4 regions of the Streptosporangium sp. G12 genome follow, and region 3 is predicted to be linked to each of the others. Evidence: riboswitches for the same ligand, from Rfam matches in the RefSeq annotation. Region 3 holds a riboswitch; each other region holds the start of a gene.
What was found. A riboswitch is a leader RNA that binds a small molecule or an ion and turns the genes downstream of it on or off. The one in region 3 is predicted to bind cyclic di-AMP.

Region 1 (5,268 bases), on a different contig from region 3:
CGGACGCGGTCAACGTCCAGGGCGGCGCCGTCGCCGAGGACGTCAAGCCGGGCCTGCCGCTGGCCGAGAAGCTCGGCCGGGTGTTCACCGCCCTCGCGGGCGAGGTCGCCACCAAGCTCGACGTCGAGGTGCGCGGTGAGATCGCCTCCCACGACGTCCGGGTACTGGAGCTGGCCGCGCTCAAGGGCGTCTTCACCGACGTGGTCGAGGACTCGGTCACCTACGTCAACGCCCCCCTGCTGGCCAAGGACCGCGGCGTGTCGGTCGAGCTGATCACCAGCTCCGACAGCCCCGACTGGCGCAACGTCGTGACGGTCCGGGGCGTCCTCGCCGACGGCCGCGCGGTCTCGGTCTCCGGCACCCTGGCCGGGCCGAGGCAGATCACGAAGATCGTCGAGGTCAACGGCTACCAGATGGAGATCGAGCCGACCGACCACCTGTCGTTCTTCACCTACACCGACCGCCCCGGCATCGTCGGCGTGGTCGGCCGCATTCTCGGCGACCACTCGATCAACATCGCCTCGATGCAGGTGGCCCGTGACGCCAAGGGCGGCAAGGCGCTCATCGCGCTCACCGTCGACACCGCCATCCCGGCCGAGGTGATCGACCAGATCGGTTCGGAGATCGGCGCCGACAGCGGTCGCTCGGTCGACCTGGCCGACTAGCCGTACCGCCGACGTGGCCGCCGCCCCGGGGACCGGGGCGGCGGCCACGTCTCGTCTCAGCATGTGAGAAGTGCGTACGCCGGGCGAGACGGTTTTCCCGCGGACGGGTAACCTGGAGTCAAATGCGCCAGGTTCTCGTAATTCCTACCTGCCGCGGCGAGGCCTGACAGGGGCAGGCCGGCGACTCGCCGCGGTGTCGTGGCGCATGCCGGCCCCAAGCCCCCGCCGCCGGTCCGTGATCCGGACCCGCGACATCAGGCCTGGTCGGAGTCCCGACCGGAGTCTCGACCACCTTCCTTGCCGGCATGCGACCGAGACGAGATTCGCCATGTACGACATGTATCCCTGGAACCGTCCCGAGGAGACCGAGGACGAGGCCATCGACGCGCTCCAGACCGCTCTGGACCGCAGGGACAACGGCGGTGCTCCCACCCGCTGAACCCGTTCTCTCCACCGCCGGGGTCTCCACGGCCTCCCAGCGGTGATCCGCCGGCGTGTCTCATCCGTCGGTCACGGCTTCGGTCGCGAGCTCGACCCGCTTGGCCAGCTGAACCCCCTGCGGGTCGGGACGCACCGCGCCGACGAAGGATTCGCGACGCCAGGAGTCGAGTTTCTCCTCCTTGACCACGTCGCCGGTCCGCGGGGCGTGAACCATGTAGCCGGGCTTTGTGATCATGCCGACGTGGCCGAGGCCACTGAAGAAGGCCAGGTCACCGGGCTTGAGATTCTCCCAGGTGATCTTTTTGGAGAAGGCGGCGTACTGGTCGTTGGTGACGCGGGGGAGCTTGATCCCGGCTGCGCCGTAGGCGCGGAGCACCAGGCCGGAGCAGTCGAAGCCGCCGTTGCCGGTGCCGCCCCAGACGTAGGGCGTTCCGCGCTTGGACATGGCCCACTTCACGGCTTTCTGCCAGGCGGGCTTGACGGCCGTGGCCTTCAGCGCGTCCTTCAGCGCGGGGGTGTTGAGCGCGGCGGGCCCGGGGGCGGGGGGCGGTGATGCGGCCAGGGCGGCGGTCGAGGTCGCGCACACCGCGGCGCCGGCGACGATCATGGAGGCGGAGATGGACAGGACACGGGGGAGAACTGTGCCGGACAGGGTGATTCCTTCCATAAGGCCGGCCGGGTGAGCTGTCGGGCTCGGGCGTGGAGGCCGCCCTACGGCGCGAGAACGCGCTGATTCGCCCCAAGGAATCCACCTGATGACGGCCGGGAACGCGCTCCGGGGGAGGAGCGGGGTGCCCGGGGTCCGGTAGATCCCGTAAAGAGTGGTTCCCCGGCTCCGTGCGGGCCCGGTAAGGGGATGGCCCGTACGGATTAGGCATTGACGTGAATGGGAGGACCATAACGAAACCTCTCGAAACGGTCAATACCAAGCAAAGATGGACAAAACGATCAGAGGCCTCGTCGGGCGGATGTGTCCGGAGGATGAGACCGGTGTTCGATCACCGAGACGGACCGGTAAGGTGCCTGCATGGATTCGCGTAACATTCGCCTGGCGGTCATCCCCGGGGACGGAATCGGAGTCGAGGTCGTCACCGAGGGGCTGAAGGTCCTCGAAGCGGTCGGCACGAAGGTGGAGACCACCACCTACGACCTCGGTGCCAAGCGCTACCACGAGACCGGCGAGACCCTGCCCGATCCGGTCCTCGACGAACTGCGCGGATACGACGCGATCCTGCTCGGCGCGGTCGGCGACCCCAGCGTGCCCCCGGGCGTCCTGGAGCGCGACCTGCTGCTCAAGCTCCGCTTCCAGCTCGACCACTACGTGAACCTCCGCCCGGTCAAGCTCTTCCCCGGCGTCGAGACGCCGCTGGGCAAGGCCCGTCCCGAGGACATCGACATGGTCGTCGTCCGCGAGGGCACCGAGGGCCCGTACGCCGGTGCGGGCGGCGTCATGCGCCGGGGCACGCCGCACGAGATCGCCACCCAGGAGTCGCTGAACACCGCCCACGGCGTCGAGCGCGTCGTGCGCTACGCCTTCGACAAGGCGCTGGGCCGCCCCCGCAGGAAGCTGACGCTGGTCCACAAGACCAACGTGCTCACCTACGCCGGCGACCTCTGGGCCCGCACCTTCGACCGTGTCGGCCTGGAGTATCCCGACGTCCAGACCGACTACTGTCACGTCGACGCGGCCTCGATGTTCTTCGTCAGCCAGCCGGAGCGCTTCGACGTGATCGTCACCGACAACCTCTTCGGCGACATCCTCACCGACATCGGCGCGGCGATCGCCGGTGGCATCGGCCTGGCGGCCAGCGGCAACGTCAACCCCGACCGCACCGCGCCGAGCATGTTCGAGCCGGTCCACGGCAGCGCCCCCGACATCGCGGGCCAGGGCAAGGCCGACCCGACCGCCACGATCCTGTCGGTCGCCATGCTCCTCGACCACCTGGGCATGGCCGCCGAGGCCGCCAGGGTCGAGCGGGCCGTCGCCGACGACCTGGCCGAGCGGCCGGCCGGCCGGGCCGGCCGGACCACCCACGAGATCGGCGACGACATCACCGCCCGAGTAGCCGGCTGAGGAAGCCGCCCTCCTCGACCCCGACGCGCCTGGCGGCTCACCCGAGCCGCCAGGTGCGTTTTTGTTTCTCCAGCACTGCCGGTTTTCGGCATAGATGGAGTAGTTTCCCGTTACCCGGTCCGACGCAGAATGGACCCAAGGGTAAGCCAGACACCAAGAGAAGGATCCGTGCGATGACCACCGCTCAGAAGCTCAGCTTCGACGTGCAGCTCTCCGACCACGCTCGCACCGCGGCAGAGCGCGAGCAGGTACTGGCGAGCCCGGGGTTCGGTCAGGTCTTCACCGACCACATGATCTCGATCGACTACACCGAGGGACGGGGCTGGCACGACGCCAGGCTCATGCCGTACGGCCCGCTCACCCTCGACCCCGCGACGTCGGTCTTCCACTACGCGCAGGAGCTTTTCGAGGGGCTCAAGGCCTACCGCCAGGAGAACGGCACGATCGTGACCTTCCGGCCCGAGGCCAACGCCGCGCGCTTCAACACCTCCGCGGCGCGGATGGCCATGCCCGAGCTGCCCGAGGAGACGTTCGTCGAGTCGCTGGAGCTGCTCGTGCAGACCGACCGCGAGTGGGTGCCGACCACGCCGGGACACAGCCTCTACCTGCGTCCTTTCATGATCGCGACGCAGCCGGCGCTCGGAGTCAACTACCCGTCCAGGACCTACAAGTACATGGTCATCGCCTCCCCGGCGGCGGCCTACTTCGGCGGGGGCAAGGCCGTCACCGTCTGGCTCTCCACCGAGTACACCCGCGCGGCCCCCGGCGGGACCGGCTTCGCCAAGTGCGGCGGAAACTACGCGGCGGCCTTCGTGGCCCAGCGCCAGGCCGTCGAGCAGGGCTGCGACCAGGTGGTCTGGCTCGACGCGGGCGAGCACCGCTACGTCGAGGAGATGGGCGGGATGAACCTGTTCTTCGTCTACGGCGACCGCCTGCTGACCCCGGCGCTCACCGGCACGCTCCTGCCCGGCATCACCCGCGACTCGATCCTCTCCTTCGCCTCCGACCTCGGCCTCCACGCCGAGGAGGGGCGCCTGTCGGTCGAGGAGTGGCAGCGGGGCTGCGAGACGGGCGAGCTCACCGAGGTCTTCGCCTGCGGCACCGCCGCGGTGGTCACCCCGGTCGGCTCGGTCAAGGGCGCCGACCGCGCCTGGACGATCGGTGACGGCACCCAGGGGCCCGTCACCTCGAAGATCCGCGAGGAACTCGTGGGCATCCAGTACGGATCCCGTCCCGACCCGCACAGCTGGGTCCACAAGATCTGCTAGTCCCGCCCGAAGGAGATCCGCGGGGACCGGCCGGCAGAAGTGTCCACCGGTCCCCGCGCGGGAGGCCCGGTCTCCCACCCGGCCCGGCCTCCTGGCGGGCGGATCTATCCCTCGATCAGCTTGCCGGTGTCGATCGTGAGATTCCAGGGCGCGGGGAGCTCAAGGGGCTCTCCGAGGATCACCTGGTGTTGCTGCTGGTAGCCCCTTTCCCCGGGGTGGCTGAGCAGCCGGGCGAGATTTTGGGTGGCGTCGATCACCAGATAGAGCGGGACGCACGCGATCGCACAGTTCTCGGGCTTGGTGACGTGGTCGTCGTCCCGGCTGCTGGGGGAGACCACCTCCACGACGAGCAGCGTTTCTTCGGCATAGACGTTCTCGTCGTCCCACATGCGGGGGAATTTCGGCACGACGAGGAGATCGGGCCGATAGCGATCTTTCTGGACGCCCAGGAAGAGCTTGACGTCGTATACGGGATGCCAGCCCTGTTCCGTTGCGAACGGGATGAGCTGGATCAGCAGCTGCAGGATGATCTTGGCGTGGTTGAGGGTAGGCAACTCCCTCACCACGATCCGGCCGTTGATGAGCTCGACCTTGCGGTCGGGCCACTGATCGCAGGTCTTCTGGTAGTGCCGTTCGAGCTCCTGGTGGTTGGTGGACATGGGCTTCGCCTCACGACGGTCCAGGGTCTTGGCCATGCGGTCATCCTTCCCTCCACGCGGGTGGGCGCAACGTGTTTGTCGCGTCGCTTAAAGTAATCGAAAAGATTCCCGCGCGCCCGCGATCCGGGAAAGTTCTCGTCAGTGCTTTCGAATCATGGTGA
Region 2 (5,268 bases), on a different contig from region 3:
CGCTCCTCGGGACGGGGCCCGCGCAGCGGCTGGGAGCGCAGCCAGGCGAAGTCGTGGGTGACCAGCTCGGCTCCCCCCGCGCGTACGGCCTTCGCCAGGTCGGGGGGCACGGGCAGCGCGGTGAAGATCGACAGCCGCCCCGAGCGGGCGGCGGCGCGCAGCCTGAGCCCGGCCGCCGCGCCGAGGACGGTCCTGAGCCTTCCGGCCTTCCCCCTGGCCCTCAGCAGGGGCGTTCCCATCCTGCCGGTGAGCAGTTCCAGGAGCCGGATGGTGGCGAGCCCGTCGTCGACGATCACGATCCGGCCCGGGAGGGCGGTGAGCCAGCGGAACTGGACCTTGCCGGAGAAGGCGTCGCCCACCACCCAGGTCTCGCCCCGGCGCGGCCGGGGCATGTCCGGCCTGGCCGCGGTGAGCTCCAGCCCTCTGGGCAGGGCGAGACGGCCCAGCTCGCGACCCGTCACGGCCAGCGGGCGGAGTTTCGCCCTGGGCACGAGATGGCTGCGGGCACCGAGCAGCCCGGCATGGTGGGCCTCCACCGCGCAGAGCATCTGCAGCGGGGACTCCACCCAGGCAACGGCCGAACCCTGTTCCCGCGCGTGGTCTCGGCCGTCCTCCACGCCGGGCGATGACCCGTTCACGACTGCCACAACCTAACCCGGCGGCCTTAAGCGCCCGGGAACTGCGGGTGAACAGCCGACCACGCGCGCTTGTGTGTGATCTTTCCGGCCTTTACCGTGGTGTACGGAACGGTTTCGTACACTTCGTGATCCAGCACAGATCCGTCGATCCGTAAGAGGAGCGAGCGATGTGGACAGCTGACGAGATCCCCGACCTGACCGGCTCCGTCGCGGTGGTCACCGGTGCGAGCGGCGGCATCGGCGTGCCGACGGCGCTCGAACTGGCCAGGCACGGCGCCCGGGTCGTCCTGACCGCGCGCGACGCGGACAGGGGCCGGGCCGCGCTCGACGCGGTCAGGGCGGCGGTGCCGGGGGCGGCGGCCGAGGTGAGGACACTCGACCTGGCCGACCTCGGCTCGGTGCGCGCGTTCGCCGAGACGGTCGACGGGCCGCTCGACCTGCTGGTCAACAACGCCGGGGTGGGTCCGATGCCCCGGCGGACCACCGCCGACGGTTTCGAGACCCAGTTCGGCGTCAACCACCTGGGGCACTTCGCGCTGACCGGGCTGCTCATGCCACGCCTGCTGGCCGCCCCCGCCGCCCGGGTGGTCACGGTCTCCAGCGACGCCCACTCCGTCGGCGCGATCGACTTCGACGACCTGGCTCTCGAGCGCCGGTACGGCAGGTTCTCCGCCTACGGCCGTTCCAAGCTGGCCAACCTGCTGTTCGCCCTGGAGCTGCAGCGCCGCGCCGACGCCTCGGGGGCCGCCCTGCTGAGCCTGGCGACCCACCCGGGCATGACGGCCACCGGCATCATGAAGCTGGGTGCCCTCACCCGCCCCCTCAGCGCCCTGATGCGCCTGGCGCTGCAGCCGCCCGCCAGGGGCGCCCTGCCGTCCCTGTACGCGGCGACCTCTCCCGAGGCGAGGGGCGGGCAGTACGTCGGGCCGGGGCCGAAGGTGCTGCGCCCCTCGCCGAAGGCGCTGGACGCGGTGGTGGCGGCCAGGCTCTGGGAGAGGTCGGAGGAGCTGACCGGCGTACGCTTCTGGGAGATCAGGCAGCACTCGTGAACCATCGGAGGCACCTTGCGTCTCGATCCCGCGCGGGAACGGGCGATCCTCGACGCGACTCTGGACCTGCTGTCCGAGGTCGGATACGACCGGATGTCCGTCGACCAGATCGCCAGGCGGGCCAGCGCCAGCAAGGCCACGATCTACCGTCGCTGGCAGGACAAGGAGGCGCTGGTCGTGGACCTGATCTGCAACCACCTTGAGATCGAGGTCGCGCCGCCGCCCGACACCGGGACGATGCGCGGGGATCTGATCGAGGTCGTGGACGGGTTCTGCCGGATCCTGGAGCGGAAGCACGCGATGATCTTCGGCTTGTTCCCCGCGCTCCTCACCTCCCCCGACCTGGCCGCCGCCCTGCGCGACAACGTGCCCCGTGCCGACATCACGGGCACCACCCCGCTGCTCGACCGCGCCAGGGAGCGCGGCGAGCTCCCGGGGCCGGTGGACGCGGTCGAGCTCAGGAAGGTCACCGAGGCGCTGGTGTGGTACCGGCTGTTCTTCACCGGAAAGCCGCTGGACCGGGAGTTCGTCGAGGAGACGGTCGACCGCTTCCTGCTTCCGCTGTTTCGCGCGTGGTCCGGCTCGGCGACCTGACCCCGGCGGGCGGCCCGCACCTCCCGGGAACGCGCTCCCCCGTCCCGCACGCCTTTACCTCCGCGGACGGCGAGGCCTCCTGGAAAGCGTGTTCCTTTACCTCTTATCTTTACCTTCGCGGGCGTCGGGCCCCTCCGAGCGCACGTTTCTTTACCCTTCGGGCGGCCAGGCCCGCCGACGGCCGGATCGCACCCATGCCCCATCGCTCTGAGCTGCGGAAACCTCGTCAGGCGCGGGTCGCGGACCTCCGGCTCCCGCGCGCCCTCTCCTGACCTTCCATGGGAGAACCCCTACCATCCGAATACTTTTTACTATCGAATGCCTGTTCGGAAACATAAGGACACGCCACCTTGGACCAGGGGGTTCGCCCGCACGTCATAGCACCCCCCGGCCGACGGCTCGCAGGCGGGTCCGGAAAACCGGGATCGCCGTGGGGGCAGGGGATCCCGGCCTCGGCGGGGCGTTCCCCCGGCCGCCGGAAGGAGACGCGGCCGGCGCGGCCTCACCCCGCTCCCGGGCCGGGCGGCACCCCGCAACACCGATCCGATTCGGACGTATTCCCAAGTCAGGGCAATATGTCCTACTTGTAATCGTCTGTCCGTCTGGCGTACCTTCGTCCTATTCATGGCGATTGCCTAGATCTATCCAGGTCTATGCATTGCCGTCACATTGCCCGACCGTGTCCCACCTGACGGAGACCTTCCGCCGGTGAGCACGGCCGCCGAATCCGCGAGGTCTGCGGAACCGGGGAACCACGTTCCTGGGGTGAATCAGCGCACCTGTGCGCCGTAGGGCACTTCCCAGCCCGAACCCGTCAGCTAACCCGGTAGGCGGAATGGAAGCGAAGCAAGGAGTCGAACCCCCGTATGGCTAAGCATCGCCTCATCTCCACCCCCCGCGCGGCATGCGCCGTCCTGGGCGCCTGTATCGCCCTGACGACCGGCACCACCGGCGTCGCCCTGGCCGACGGCCACGGCGTCGTGAACGCTCCGCCCGTCGACACCAAGGCGCAGACGTCCAAGGCCGCCAAAACCCCGCTCCAGACCGTGGCCGAGAGGCTTCCCAAGGTCTCCGCGGCGAAGGTCCTGGACATCGCCTCCAAGCAGATCGGCATCCGCGAGAACGCCGAGGGCGGCGGGACCAAGTTCCACTCCTGGTACATGTCGAGCCCTCGCGCCAAGGAGACCCTCGCCCGCGACGGCGGCAACACCGTGTACGACTACGCCAACGCCCCCTGGTGCGCGATGTTCGTCTCCTGGGTCGGCGAGATGGCCGGCATCCGCCCCACGATGGGCTGGGACGCCTACACCGTAGCCCACGCCAAGTGGTTCAAGGACAACGGGCACTGGGGCACCATCCCCACCCCCGGCGCCGTCGTCTACTTCGACTGGGCCGGCGGCAAGAGCATCGACGGCATCGACCACGTCGGCTTCGTGAAGAAGGACAACGGGGACGGCACGATCACCACGATCGAGGGCAACACCGGCAACGGCGACGTCGAACAGCGCGTCCGGCCCGTCTCCCAGATCGTCGGCTACGGATACCCCGTCTACTCCGACTGACCCCGCGCCCGCCGCCCGCGCCCGCCTCCCCCGGCGGCGCGGGCGTCCCGGCCCCCCGCCGGTGAACGGCCGCCCGGTCCACCCGCTCCCGGGGGCGGCGCTCGTTCGAGCGCCGCCCCCGGGAGCGTTACGCGTCCCCCACCCCGCACGGACACGAAATGCCCCGACTGTATGCCCGTGAGATGGGAGCGCTCCCAATCACCCTGATGAGGTGTTTGTGCATATTCGATGCCGATAGTCCTGCCTAAAACGACCGGATGTAACGGTTGAGTTTCGGCATATTGACGTCTCGGTTGCCTATCGTCCACTCTTCGTGGGAGCGCTCCCAAAGCACATTGAGGAACGACCTCGTCGCGAGGACCGCGTTTGTCGGGGACCGGCCCGCGATGTCGCCTCCCAATGATTCGGGCGACCACCTGAGAGGGGTCCGTAATGTTGAACAACAAGCGGCACGGCAAGCTGGCCGCCGTCGCGGTCATGGCGGCCACCGCCCTGGCCATCACTTCGTGCAGTTCCAGCGAGCCGTCCGCGCCCGCCGCGGGCACCGGTTCCGCCGCCGCTCCGGCCGAGCCGGTGACCATCACCGTGCACACCTTCGGCGGCGGCGAGAACTTCGGCTACGACAAGGCCGTGGAGACGTGGAACGCGGCGCACCCGAACATCCAGGTCAAGTACCAGAACCTGACCGACCGGTTCGAGGACGTCTACCTCCCGCAGCTGCTCCAGCGCCTGCAGGCGGGCAGCGGCGCCGCCGACATCATCGCCCTGGACGAGGGCGCGATGGGTCTCATGAAGGCCCGCCCGCAGTTCTTCACCGACCTGGCCGAGTACGGGCTGGACAGCCGCAAGGCCGACTTCCCCGCAGCGAAGTGGGACAACGGCATCAACGCCGACAACAAGCTCTTCGCCCTGGGCACGGACATCGGCGGCATGACCATGTGCTACCGCAAGGACCTGTTCGAGAAGGCGGGCCTGCCCACCGACCGCGAGGAGGTCGGCAAGCTCTGGCCGGACTGGAACGCCTTCAAGGCGATCGGCGAGAAGTTCAAGGCCGCCAACCCCGGCAAGACCGACCCCAAGTTCCTCGACGGCCCCAACACGCTCTACAACGTGATCCTGTCGCAGGAGGCGCCGAAGAACGGCAACGTCGCCTACTTCGACAAGAACAACCAGCTCATCATCGAGACCAACCCGGCCATCAAGACCTCCTTCGACACGGTGAAGAGCTTCAGCGAGGCGGGCCTGACCGCCAAGCTCGCCTCGTTCACCCCGCCGTGGAACGCCGCGATCAAGAAGGGCGCCTTCGCGACCATGGGCTGCCCGGCCTGGATGCTCGGCGTGGTCTCCGGCGCGGCCGGTGACAGCAACAAGGGCAAGTGGGACGTCGCGGCCGTGCCCGGCGGCGCGGGCAACTGGGGCGGCTCC
Region 3 (5,268 bases):
GCAAGGCTCCGCTCTTGACCCTCATATTTCCGCGTTATCCGTGGTGTGCCGTCAAGGTGATGAGGACATGGCCGTCGGGAAGAGATCAATTTTTTCCGAGAAATGCGGACGGGCCGGATCCCCGGGGCGACGGCTTCGGGGTGCCCGGCGGGGCGGCGGTTCCGGCGAAATCTTGTTCTGCCAGGACCTCGGTCGCCGCAGCCAGGGATGCCTGCCGGCTCGTGCCTGGGCTCGATCATGACATAGCCGCAAAGGCACTGACATATCATGAGTACTTCACGTAGCGCCTGCTATGTCAATACTGGACGCACGCTATGAAGAGTGGAACTTGACGACCTTTGAACAAGGCGTTTACCGTTCCTGGCGGACGGTATTCATTTCCGGCGTCTCGCACCCGGTTTCCAGAGTGGGGGGAGTGACTCTTGATGGCATATCCAGAAGTGGATTCACGCCATGGCGACAGCCCCCTGGGCATGAGCGATATCGGTCTCAGCGACGACGACCTCGTGCTGCTGGCCGAGCTCGCCAAGGGTGTCACGGTCGATCGGGTGGGGCGTCGCCTCGACATCAGCGGCCGGACGGTCAGGCGCAGGCTCAGGGGCATCTGCGACCGCATCGGCGTCGCCACGGCGATCGAGGCCGTGGCCTGGGCGGCCCGCCGCCGCCTGATCTGACGCACCGCCGCGTGTCCGGCAGGTCGGGCCGGACACGCGTGCGGCCCGGAACCGGCTCGGCCTGTGCGCGGCCCCGGACCCGGTTCGGCCGTGCGCGGCCCCGGTCGTCGACGCCCGTTCAGGCGGCGATGCGGACGCCTCCGACGAAGGGCCGGTTGTCGATCGTGGTGATGTGGACGACGTCACCCGTCTGGGGGGCGTGGACCATCAGGCCCGCGCCGATGTAGATCCCGACGTGGTGCAGGTCGCTGTAGAAGAAGACCAGGTCGCCGGGGCGCAGCTCTTTCCTGGAGACGTGGGTGCCCGCGGTCCACTGGTCGCCGGTGTAGTGCGGCAGGCTGATGCCGACCTTCTGGTAGGCCCACATGACCAGGCCGGAGCAGTCGAAGGAGTTGGGTCCCTCGGCGCCCCAGACGTACGGCTTCAGCTGCTGGGTGAGCGCCCAGCGAGTGGCCTCCGCGGCCTTGCCGCTGCCGACGATGGGCACGTTCGTCTTCACCCGGGCGCCCCTGTTGCTGACGGCCCTGGTGCGCACCTCGCTGAACAGGTCGCTCTCGACCCGGTCGACCAACCGTTCGATCTTGGTCCGGTTGCCGTCGATCTCCGCCAGAAGTTTCTTGACCTCCGCCGTCCTGGCCTTGGCGCTGGCCTGGGCCCGCTCGGCGGCCTCGATCGCCCGGCTCACCTGGGCGACCTCCTCGCTCTGCTGCTGCTGGAGCGCGTAGTTGGTGGTGGCCTGGTCGAGGAAGGTGTCGGGGTCGGTGGCCTGCGTGAAGGCGAGCCCGGAGTTCAGGCCGCCCGACATGTAGGTGCTCTGTGCCAGCAGGGTGGCCTTGGTGCGACGGGCCGCCAGCTCGGACTCGCTCGACGCGAGGGTCTTCCTGGCGCTCTCGGCGGCCCGCTGGGCCTGCTTGAGCTTGACCCGCTCGCCGTTGTAGCGCTCCGCGAGGACGCCGATCTCCTGGTGCAGCTTCTCGGCCTGCTTGGCCAGCTGCTGGAGGCTGGGCTCGGGGTCCGCGGTGGCCGCCACCAGCGGGGTGCCGAGGGTCAGGGTGGCGAATGCCAGGCCGACGACCGCCATGCGACGGCGCAGCCCTCGCGGCGCGCGTTCTCCGCAGCGGGTCTCGTGGCCCGTGTGCTTTCCTCCGCGGTCGCGCGTGCGCTTCACCAACGGGCTCCTCTCTCGGCCGCCTACCGGGTTAGCTGACGGGTTCGGGCCGGAGGCAGCCCTACCGGGTGCGCCGGTGGCACTCGGATTCACCCCGGAGGACGTGGTGGGTCCCCGGTTCCCCTGTGAGGGATTCGGCGGGTCAGGCTTTTTACGTCTCTGACATCGAGCACGGAGATTAGTGCACCTGTGGTTCCTGCTCAACCAGAACTGCGAATTCAGTAGAGGTTTCGCAACTGAGGTGTCACGAAAAGATCACACCTCGAAATGATCAACATGGCCATTACGCTGCCTTTGCCTCCCGTGCGGCGGGTGTGGCGGAGGTCTTCCCAGGTCCGGGACCGTGCCAAAGGTGAGCTGTGGCACACGAGAGGTGCCGAACACCGAGAGTGGTAAAGCGATCGCCAAGGGTCATGTGCGGCCTGCGAGCTGAGAGTTAAGGATGAGCCGTAATTGAAGACACGTGAGGACGTACGCTGAACGGTCATGGAGCAGCTTGCTGAGCATTCTCCCGTGCCGGCCGTTCGCGCCTCCGGCGACGGGGAGCGGCGCGCCGAATCCGCGGGGGCGGAGCGGGGTTCGCCCGGGCCGGGGACGGGCCCCGAGGTACCCGAGGTCCCCGAGGTCGCGGTCCGCCGCGCCCGCACCCCGGACGTGCGGGCCATCAGGCGGCTCGTCGACACCTACGGCGGTGTCGGCCCGCGCCTGCTGGAGAAGGCCACCGTCACCCTGTACGAGGACGTCCAGGAGTTCTGGGTCGCCACCGACGGGGAGGGGGAGGTGATCGGCTGCGGGGCCCTCCACGTCCTCTGGGAGGATCTGGCCGAGATCCGCACCGTCGCCGTCGATCCGACCCGCAGGGGGATGGGAATCGGCCACCGGATCGTCTCCGCGCTCATTCGCACGGCCGCCGAGCTGGGCCTGCGCAGGGTCTTCTGCCTGACCTTCGAGGTCGACTTCTTCGCCCGGCACGGATTCCGGGAAATCCAGGGCACGCCCGTCGCCCCGGAGGTCTACGCCGAACTTCTCGCCTCCTATGACGAGGGTGTGGCGGAGTTCCTCGATCTGGAACACGTCAAGCCCAACACCTTGGGAAACACCCGGATGCTGTTGCACCTGACACGTGAGCCCGACTCTGGTGACTTTGGAGCTGACTGATCGGAAAGGTGACTGTTGATACCTATGTCGATACCTTGTGCAGCAGCATGCATGTGCGTCTGACATTTGCCACATGCGCAGTCTAAGTGAGGTGACGCGGTGAGCACCGGACAGCCGCCGTATCCACAGGATGATCCCGACCGCGATCGCACACCGTCGGGACAGCCGGATTACGGACAGCACAACGCGGGGCGGGTTCCTGGCGAACTCGACCCCGACGTGACAGTCGTGGGGTATCGGTCGGAGGCCTCACAGCCGAACACCGGCCCAGGGCAGAGCCAGCCCGGATACGGCCAGCAGGGCTACGGGCAGCAGGGGTACGGCCAGCAGCAGGGCTACGGCCAGCAGCCCGACTACGGGCAGCAGGGCTACGGCCAGCAGCAGGGGTACGGCCAGCAGGGCGGGACCGGTGCGTACGGGCAGCAGCCCGCGTACGGGCAGCAGCAGCCCCAGCCCGGTTACGGCCAGCAGCCCGACTACGGGCAGCAGCAGTACGGCCAGCAGGGCGGGACCGGCGCGTACGGGCAGCAGCCCGACTACGGGCAGCAGCAGCCCCAGCCCGGTTACGGCCAGCAGCCCGACTACGGGCAGCAGCAGTACGGCCAGCAGGGCGGGACCGGCGCGTACGGGCAGCAGCCCGACTACGGGCAGCAGCAGCCCCAGCCCGGTTACGGCCAGCAGCCCGACTACGGGCAGCAGCAGTACGGCCAGCAGGGCGGGACCGGCGCGTACGGGCAGCAGCCCGACTACGGCCAGCAGGGCTACGGCCACCAGCAGCCCGCGTACGGGCAGCAGGGCTACGGTCAGCCGTACGGCGGTCCTCCCGGGGCCCCCGCCCCGCTCGCCGAGTGGTGGCAGCGCCTGGTGGCGAGGATCGTCGACGGGGTCATCCTGGCGATCCCGACGTTCATCATCAGCGCGGTGCTGACCGGCCTGCTCGTGACGTTCCCCAGTTTCAACAGCGAGACGGGCGAGGTCACGGAGGCGAGCGGCCTGTTCCTCTCGACCCTCCTCATCTCGCTGGTCACCGCGGGGATCTACTTCGCCTACGAGTTCTTCATGATCAGCAGGGGTGGGCAGACCGTCGGCAAGATGGTCATGGGCATCAAGGTGGTGCCGGTCGGCAGCGCACTGCCGCCCGGCGGGCTCAGCTCCGACGTCGCGCTGAAGCGCGCCGGCGTGCTCTACGGTCCGCAGTTCCTGAGCTGGGTGCCGCTCCTGAACTACGTCATCTACATCTTCAGTCTTGTGAACGTGTTGTGGCTGCTGTGGGACAAGCCCCTGCGGCAGGCACTGCACGACAAGGTTGCAGGGACGGTCGTCGTCAAGATCAAGTAGTTCTCCGAATAACGGGGCCGGCGGTTGAACCGCCGGCCCCGTTTTCACGTACAGGCGAGAAAACGAGGGGTCTTAGGGACCCTGTATGGGTCTCGGGGTCCGGGTCACGGAAGAGCAAAACCATTTGCCGCGCCCTGAGCAACGCGGGGGAACTTATGACCGAGTCTCGCCCCGCTCGTCGGAATATTCGCGTACGGTGCCCACAACGGGCTCACCGGCGCCCGCGGGTCTCCTATGAGGCGTCAATGCCGGATCCGCCGCCGTCGGGGGTTCGCGCACTACTCACCGAATGGTCGGCCCGTCGTGCCTCCGGCATCCTCGGCGATCCCGCGCCGGATTCTCTTCTTCGCCTTCCGCGGCGCGTTCGGGACGGCCGGTGAAGGCCTTCTTACGGATCCGGATCAGGGACGCGTGGTGTTGGCGGGGTTGTCCGAGGGGCCCATCGTGTTTGGTGGTTATACGGTCTACGACTATGTACTCCGTGCCGGAGCGGGTCGTACTCTTGGCGAGAAAGTGTTGAAGATCCGTCTTGTTCCATACGCTTGCGTCACATCGGCTCACACCGGGGTGATGAAGCGAGCGGCTCTCCGTCCGGGCGTTCCGCCGACGGCGGGCATTCCCGTGATGAACCCGCTCGCGGCGATCTCCGGCTCCATGACAAGGTGCCGTTCGTCCCGGCGGGCCGGCCCTCTCAGCAGGGGTTTCGGCGCGAGGAGGTCGACGGTGCGACGGCCGGGAACCCTGCGGGCATTGGTATTACGGAGACGGTGATGATCACCCGATCGCTCTGTCGATTTTTCCTCACGGCTTTACGACCGCAACCGGTAAGGCGGCTGGAGAGAAGCATTAGGCTGGAGAGAGACGGACATGGTCGCCCCTGCTGACACGTGTCGCCGGCCGGTGGCGCTATGGTCATCTGTGGGCGGTTCC
Region 4 (5,268 bases), on a different contig from region 3:
CGGTCGCGAACAGGACGTCCACGGAGGCGACGGTCTCGCGCAGCGCGGCGGAGGCCTCGGCGGGCGTCCACAGGGCACGGCGGTAGTTGACGTCCATCGACACGATCGCGCCCGCGGCGCGAGCCTCGGCGATCGCGGCCCGCACCGCCTCGGCGGCGGACGCCGACAGCGCGAGCGTGATGCCCGTGACGTGCAGCACGCGTGCCGAGCGGATCAGCGAGACGTCCAGGTCGGAGGGGCGCAGCCGGGATCCGGCGCTCGCCGAGCGGTAGTAGCGCACGTCGACCGTCTCGGCCGTGCGCCTGCTCTTGATCATCAGGCCGGTGGGCGCCTCGGGATCGACCCGCATCCCCCGCACGTCGACGCCCTCGCCGGCCAGCGTCGAGCGCAGCAGCTCGCCGAACTCGTCGGCGCCCACCCTGCCGATCCAGGCCGCGCGCCCGCCGAGGCGGGCGACGCCGATGGCCACGTTCGACTCCGCGCCGCCCACGCCGAGCCCGAAGTCGCGGGCGTGCCTGAGCGGGCCGGTGCGCCGCGCGGTGAACAGCGCCATGCTCTCACCGAGCGTTACCAGATCAGTCATGGAAAACGGGTCCTTAGGGAGTCGGCGGGCGGGCTTCGTCGGTCATCGGGTCGACCCGAGCTTTCTGGAGATGCGCAGGGCCGTCTCGGCCACCAGGGGACCCAGGTCTCGCACCCGCGCGGCGGTGATCCGGGAGGTGAGGCCCGAGATGGAGATCGCCGAGGTGGCGACGTCGTTGTGGTTGAAGATCGGCGCCGCGACGCAGCGCACCTCGGGCTCGTTCTCGCGGTCGTCGACCGAGTAGCCCCGCTGCCGGATCCGGCCCAGCTCGGCGCGCAGGCGCGCGGCGTCGGTGATGGTGTACCGGGTGACGTGCGGCATCCCGGCGGCCACGATCTCCTCGACGGCCTCCTCCGGCTGCCAGGCGAGGATCGCCTTGCCCACGGCGGTGCGGTAGACGGGGTTGCGGCTGCCGATGCGCGAGGCCATGCGCACGTTGGTCTCGTTCTCGACCTTGTCGATGTAGACCACGTCGGGCGGATCGTAGACCACGAGGTGGACGGTCTCCCTGGTCTCCGCCATCAGGCGGTGCGACTCCTCGGCGGCCACCGTCCGCAGGTCGAGGGTGGACAGGTAGGCCTGCCCGAGGTGCAGGGCGCCGCTGCCCAGCCGGTATGCGCCGCTCCTGCGGTCGCGCTCCAGGAGCCTGGCCTCGATGAGCGGGGCGGTCAACCGGAGCACCGTGCTCTTGGACAGGTCGAGCGCCTCGGCGAGCCGGGTGAGCGACAGGCCGTGGCCCGCACCCGCGTGGTCGCGTACGTGCGCGAGGACGGCGAGGGCGCGTCGGAGCGAGGCCGACCGGTTGCGTTCCGGAGCGGGCTCACTCATCGCGGCTTCCCAATGTGATCCGGCAATCGAATACCTGGTCAAGGTAGGCGAGTACCCCGCCCTGCGGCCACTTTGCAGCACAACGTTCTGCACTGCACAACAAACCGCGCCTGGCCGGCCGGACGGACGGTGGAGGACGGGCACCCACCCGGTTCCGTTTCTCCCCACTACCGATAATTTTTGCCTGGACCAGGGCAGAACTGTCCCTCGGGATGGTTGACAGGCCAAAATTGGTCCGTGGTCAGGATCGGATCGGTAGAGATGAGCGATTGTGAGAGTGAGCGACTTCCGCCAGTTCTGGGCCAGCTGTTCGCCGATGGAGCCGACGGAGCCGACGGGAGCGAGGGCGGCGACGGGACCGGCGGGGGCAGGGGCAGGAGGCTCTCGGTGGAGCTGCCGCCGGGGGACGTGGTGTGGCCCGACCCCGGTTACGCCCAGCTCGCCGTCCGTCGCCGTCCGGCGTTCTGGCTCAGCGAGGTGGCGGTCTCCGGCGAGTACTGGGCGCGGCTGAGGGCCCAGCACGAGCGGTCGGGCCTGTGGCCGGTGCTGCTGGAGGACTCCGTCCAGCCCTGGTCGGCCGGCCAGATCGCCCCGGACACGGCCGGTCAGATCGACAACTACCACGCCGCCGCGTTCATGGCCGAGGTGTGGTCCGACTGGATCGCCAAGGCCAACCTCGACCAGCTCGAACTGCTCGAGCCCTTCGGACCCGAGTGCCCCGGCCCGGCCCCCCCGGGCAGGCTCGCCGCAGACCCCGGCGTGGTCGCCGACTGGTACGCCGGGCTGGTGGCCGAGCGCAGGACCCCGCTCGGGCTCGTCGCGGTCGAGCGCGGGGCCGACGCCCTCGCCGTCATGGGCTGGCAGGGCGCCCTCAACCACAACGAGTGGATGGTCCCGCTCGCGGCCGTCGTGCGCAGCTGGGAGGACAGGTTCGGGGTGCGGGTGGTCGGCATGGGTTTCAACACCCTCGACCTCAGCGTCGCCGCGCCCCCGACCACCTCCGAGCACGCCCTGCACGTCGCCGCGGAGCACTGGACGTTCTGTCCCGACAGCATCATCCAGGGGGCGGGGAACCTCATCGACTACGCCGAGCAGATCAAGGGCAGGAACGCCTGGTCGTTCTGGTGGGACTGAGCGGGGCCGGGCGGGACCGGTCGGCCGGGGACGACCCGCGGGGCGGGCTCCCCTTGAGTGAACCTTTACGGAAAGGGATCGGCCGGCCTGGGGAGGGCTCGCGAGGCGGCGTTCCGCCGCGTGGATCTCCGGGCGCGGGGCCCTGGAACGGGGCCCGGGACGGGGTTTCGGGGCTGGACACCGAGATGGGGGAGACATCCGTGCTGGTAGGACGGGTGTTGGCCTGACGGGGCGATCGATGAGGCTTCCTTGAAGCTTGTAGGTAGATCTTCTGGGGTTTTCATGGTGTTTGCTTTGCTTTGTCCGGTTTTGGTGGGTAGTGTCCACAGTCATCGGTAGGCGACCTGCCCTTCACAAGAGGGAGCGGCCGGCCGACGTCGAATCCCGAGGGCCCGCAGGGGCCCCGGAGCCGGGGAACCACTTTTCCGGGGTGAATCCGCCGCGACCACGCGGCGGTAGGGCAACTCCACCGCCCGAACCCGTCAGCTAACCCGGTAGACGAGATGGAGAGGAGATCCCCTCATGGATCACCGCGTTACCACGTCGGTGCAGCCCTTGTCCGTGCCGACCACCTGAACTTTTCCCCCCTTCCGCCGACATCCCCCGTTCCCCCCGGACCTTCTCGCCGCGCCTGATCGCGGCACCTTCCAGATCGTGCTCCGCGTAGCGATTGCCTGAGATTCCGGCTACGCCCCCTTTTCCGACGAGCGCGTCCCCGCCAGTGCACCCCTTCGGTGTGTCGCACGTGGCTGCCCCGTTCCCTCGCGAAAGAGCCTTTTCTCCATGCGCCCCTTCCTTGGTTTGCACAAGAACGGCCTGAGCAAGTTCACCTGGCAGAAGAACAAGCCCCGCGGAAGCCGCCTCGCCGCCGCCGCTCTGGTCGGCGCGAGCGTCCTCGCCGCCACCGGTGTCGCGGTGGCGCTGCCCGCATCCACCTGTTTCGCCGCCACCGCCGACCCCGAGGTCGGGGTGGCGAAGGCCAGCGCCGAGTCCGTCCTCCTCCAGGGCGCGACCACGGCCTCCTACTTCTGGGACGACTCCTCCGGCCGGGCCGGTGACACCGGTCTGCCCGCCAGCGGCCGGCCGATGCAGAAGGGCATGATCGCCAGCCCGAGCTGGCCCCTGCTCACCGAGGGTTACCTCATCTACAAGGGCAAGAAGGCCAAGTTCTTCGTCGGCGACCGCGGCCCCGGTTCCCCCTCGAACCAGGGCATCATGATCGACATCGACGCCAAGACCTTCGCCGACCTGACCGGTGGAACGTTCAACGCCAGCACGCTCGGCGTGGACGGCAACGGCGGGATGGGCCACATCGACATCAAGTACGTGGTCACCAAGTGGGGTGACGGTACGGGGATAAAGAACCACCCCGTCGCGTTCTCCACCGGTGCCTGGAGCCGCAGGGACACCAGCCCGGCCAAGCCTCCGACGGTCGTCTTCGCCAAGGCCCAGGAACTGGGGATAGGCGTGCAGACCCAGCCGGTGAGCGCCGCGGTGCGGCCGTGGACCGGCAAGCCCAAGGTCATGGTCGAGTCCGCCTCCTGGCACGCCCCGGCCGGCGTGGCCGTCGCCGGTGCCCGCGCCGCCGAGATCGGCGCGGGGAAGGGCTGAGCCGGAGCCGCCGCCCTCCGGAGTCCTCCGGGAACGCTCCGAAAGGGCTCCGGGAGGGCTCCGGGAGGACTCCGGGAGGACGCTGAGAGGACTCCGGTGCGGTCCGTGCCTCCCGGGGCGCGGACCGCACCGGAGGATCAGACTTCGAGCTTCTCCTCGATGCCGCGCAGGGTGTGCCGCGCGAGCGCGAGGTTGGCCCGGTTCCGGTCGAGAGCCAGGTAGAGGAACAGCCCTTTGCCGCTCCGGCCGGCGATCGGGCGGATCACGTGGTACTGCGTGCCGAGCGTGATGAGGATGTCCTCGATGCCGTCCTTGAGGCCGAGCGACTCCATGGTCCGCATCTTGGCCTTGACGACCTCGGTGTTACCCGCGGCCGCGATCTGGAGGTCGAGGTCCTTGGACCCGCCGAGCGCGCCCAGCGCCATCCCGCTGTTGTAGTCGACGACGACCGCGCCGACGGCACCGTCGATCGCCATCATCTCCTTGAGCGAGATGTCCATGTTGCCCATTGCTGTCTCCGATCACTGGGGTATCGATGTGCGCGAACCGGCGGCGGCCAGTCTGGCCGCCGTCTTGCGGCCCTCCAGCCGGAGCAGCCCGAGGTTGGTCCCCGGGCGCGCCAGGACTGTGAGGACGATCTTGGGTCCGGCGGCGTAGAACGCCGCGTAGCCGTTGGTGCCGGAGATCAACGTCTCCTCGAAGGTGCCCTTGCCGGCCATGCTCGTCATCCGGCGGCTGAGGGCCAGCACCGCGGAGGAGAGCGCCCCGGTCTGCTCGGTGTCCCTCTCCAGGTCGCTCGCTATCGTCAGACCGTCGACGCTGCACGCGATGCTCCCGTTCACGTCGGGTACGCGTTCTCGCAGCGCCGCCATCTCGCGCCGTATCTCCTCACGCAGTTCCACCGGCATCCTCCTTCCGATCAGCTTCAGCGTCCGCAGCCTTATCGGCATGTGACCGGGCTCAAGTCATCGCCTCCAATGCGTTCCTGAGCCGGATGAGCAGACTGACGTCGGCCGGGTCCCCGTTCGCCCTGGGAAGCCACTGCGACGTCTCCGGAGAACCCGTACCGGCCGCCGGGATCTCCGTGGCACCCCTCGTCCGCCTGGGCAGCG

Region 1: another riboswitch for cyclic di-AMP. It lies ahead of ACVCAG_RS04055 (C40 family peptidase); the one in region 3 lies ahead of ACVCAG_RS25410 (NlpC/P60 family protein).
Region 2: another riboswitch for cyclic di-AMP. It lies ahead of ACVCAG_RS28480 (CHAP domain-containing protein); the one in region 3 lies ahead of ACVCAG_RS25410 (NlpC/P60 family protein).
Region 4: another riboswitch for cyclic di-AMP. It lies ahead of ACVCAG_RS20690 (hypothetical protein); the one in region 3 lies ahead of ACVCAG_RS25410 (NlpC/P60 family protein).

The regions. Positions count from the first base shown of each region.
Region 1 covers NZ_JBRIQO010000002.1:199,976-205,243, forward strand. Annotated here, with positions in the region: gene serA (phosphoglycerate dehydrogenase) at 1-665, shown strand, start outside; gene ACVCAG_RS04055 (C40 family peptidase) at 1,165-1,713, opposite strand; cyclic di-AMP (ydaO/yuaA leader) riboswitch at 1,761-1,993, opposite strand; gene ACVCAG_RS04060 (3-isopropylmalate dehydrogenase) at 2,134-3,180, shown strand; gene ACVCAG_RS04065 (branched-chain amino acid aminotransferase) at 3,354-4,448, shown strand; gene ACVCAG_RS04070 (Uma2 family endonuclease) at 4,553-5,143, opposite strand; gene ACVCAG_RS04075 (class I SAM-dependent methyltransferase) at 5,246-5,268, opposite strand, start outside.
Region 2 covers NZ_JBRIQO010000020.1:60,085-65,352, forward strand. Annotated here, with positions in the region: gene ACVCAG_RS28465 (hypothetical protein) at 1-638, opposite strand, end outside; gene ACVCAG_RS28470 (oxidoreductase) at 806-1,687, shown strand; gene ACVCAG_RS28475 (TetR/AcrR family transcriptional regulator C-terminal ligand-binding domain-containing protein) at 1,703-2,281, shown strand; cyclic di-AMP (ydaO/yuaA leader) riboswitch at 2,991-3,129, shown strand; gene ACVCAG_RS28480 (CHAP domain-containing protein) at 3,148-3,843, shown strand; gene ACVCAG_RS28485 (extracellular solute-binding protein) at 4,276-5,268, shown strand, end outside.
Region 3 covers NZ_JBRIQO010000017.1:80,858-86,125, reverse strand. Annotated here, with positions in the region: gene ACVCAG_RS25415 (LuxR C-terminal-related transcriptional regulator) at 474-674, shown strand; gene ACVCAG_RS25410 (NlpC/P60 family protein) at 793-1,842, opposite strand; cyclic di-AMP (ydaO/yuaA leader) riboswitch at 1,848-1,992, opposite strand; gene ACVCAG_RS25405 (amino-acid N-acetyltransferase) at 2,356-3,000, shown strand; gene ACVCAG_RS25400 (RDD family protein) at 3,229-4,338, shown strand.
Region 4 covers NZ_JBRIQO010000013.1:85,181-90,448, reverse strand. Annotated here, with positions in the region: gene ACVCAG_RS20705 (PfkB family carbohydrate kinase) at 1-583, opposite strand, end outside; gene ACVCAG_RS20700 (IclR family transcriptional regulator domain-containing protein) at 626-1,411, opposite strand; gene ACVCAG_RS20695 (DUF4253 domain-containing protein) at 1,673-2,545, shown strand; cyclic di-AMP (ydaO/yuaA leader) riboswitch at 2,911-3,061, shown strand; gene ACVCAG_RS20690 (hypothetical protein) at 3,329-4,156, shown strand; gene ACVCAG_RS20685 (hypothetical protein) at 4,294-4,665, opposite strand; gene ACVCAG_RS20680 (roadblock/LC7 domain-containing protein) at 4,678-5,064, opposite strand; gene ACVCAG_RS20675 (hypothetical protein) at 5,117-5,268, opposite strand, start outside.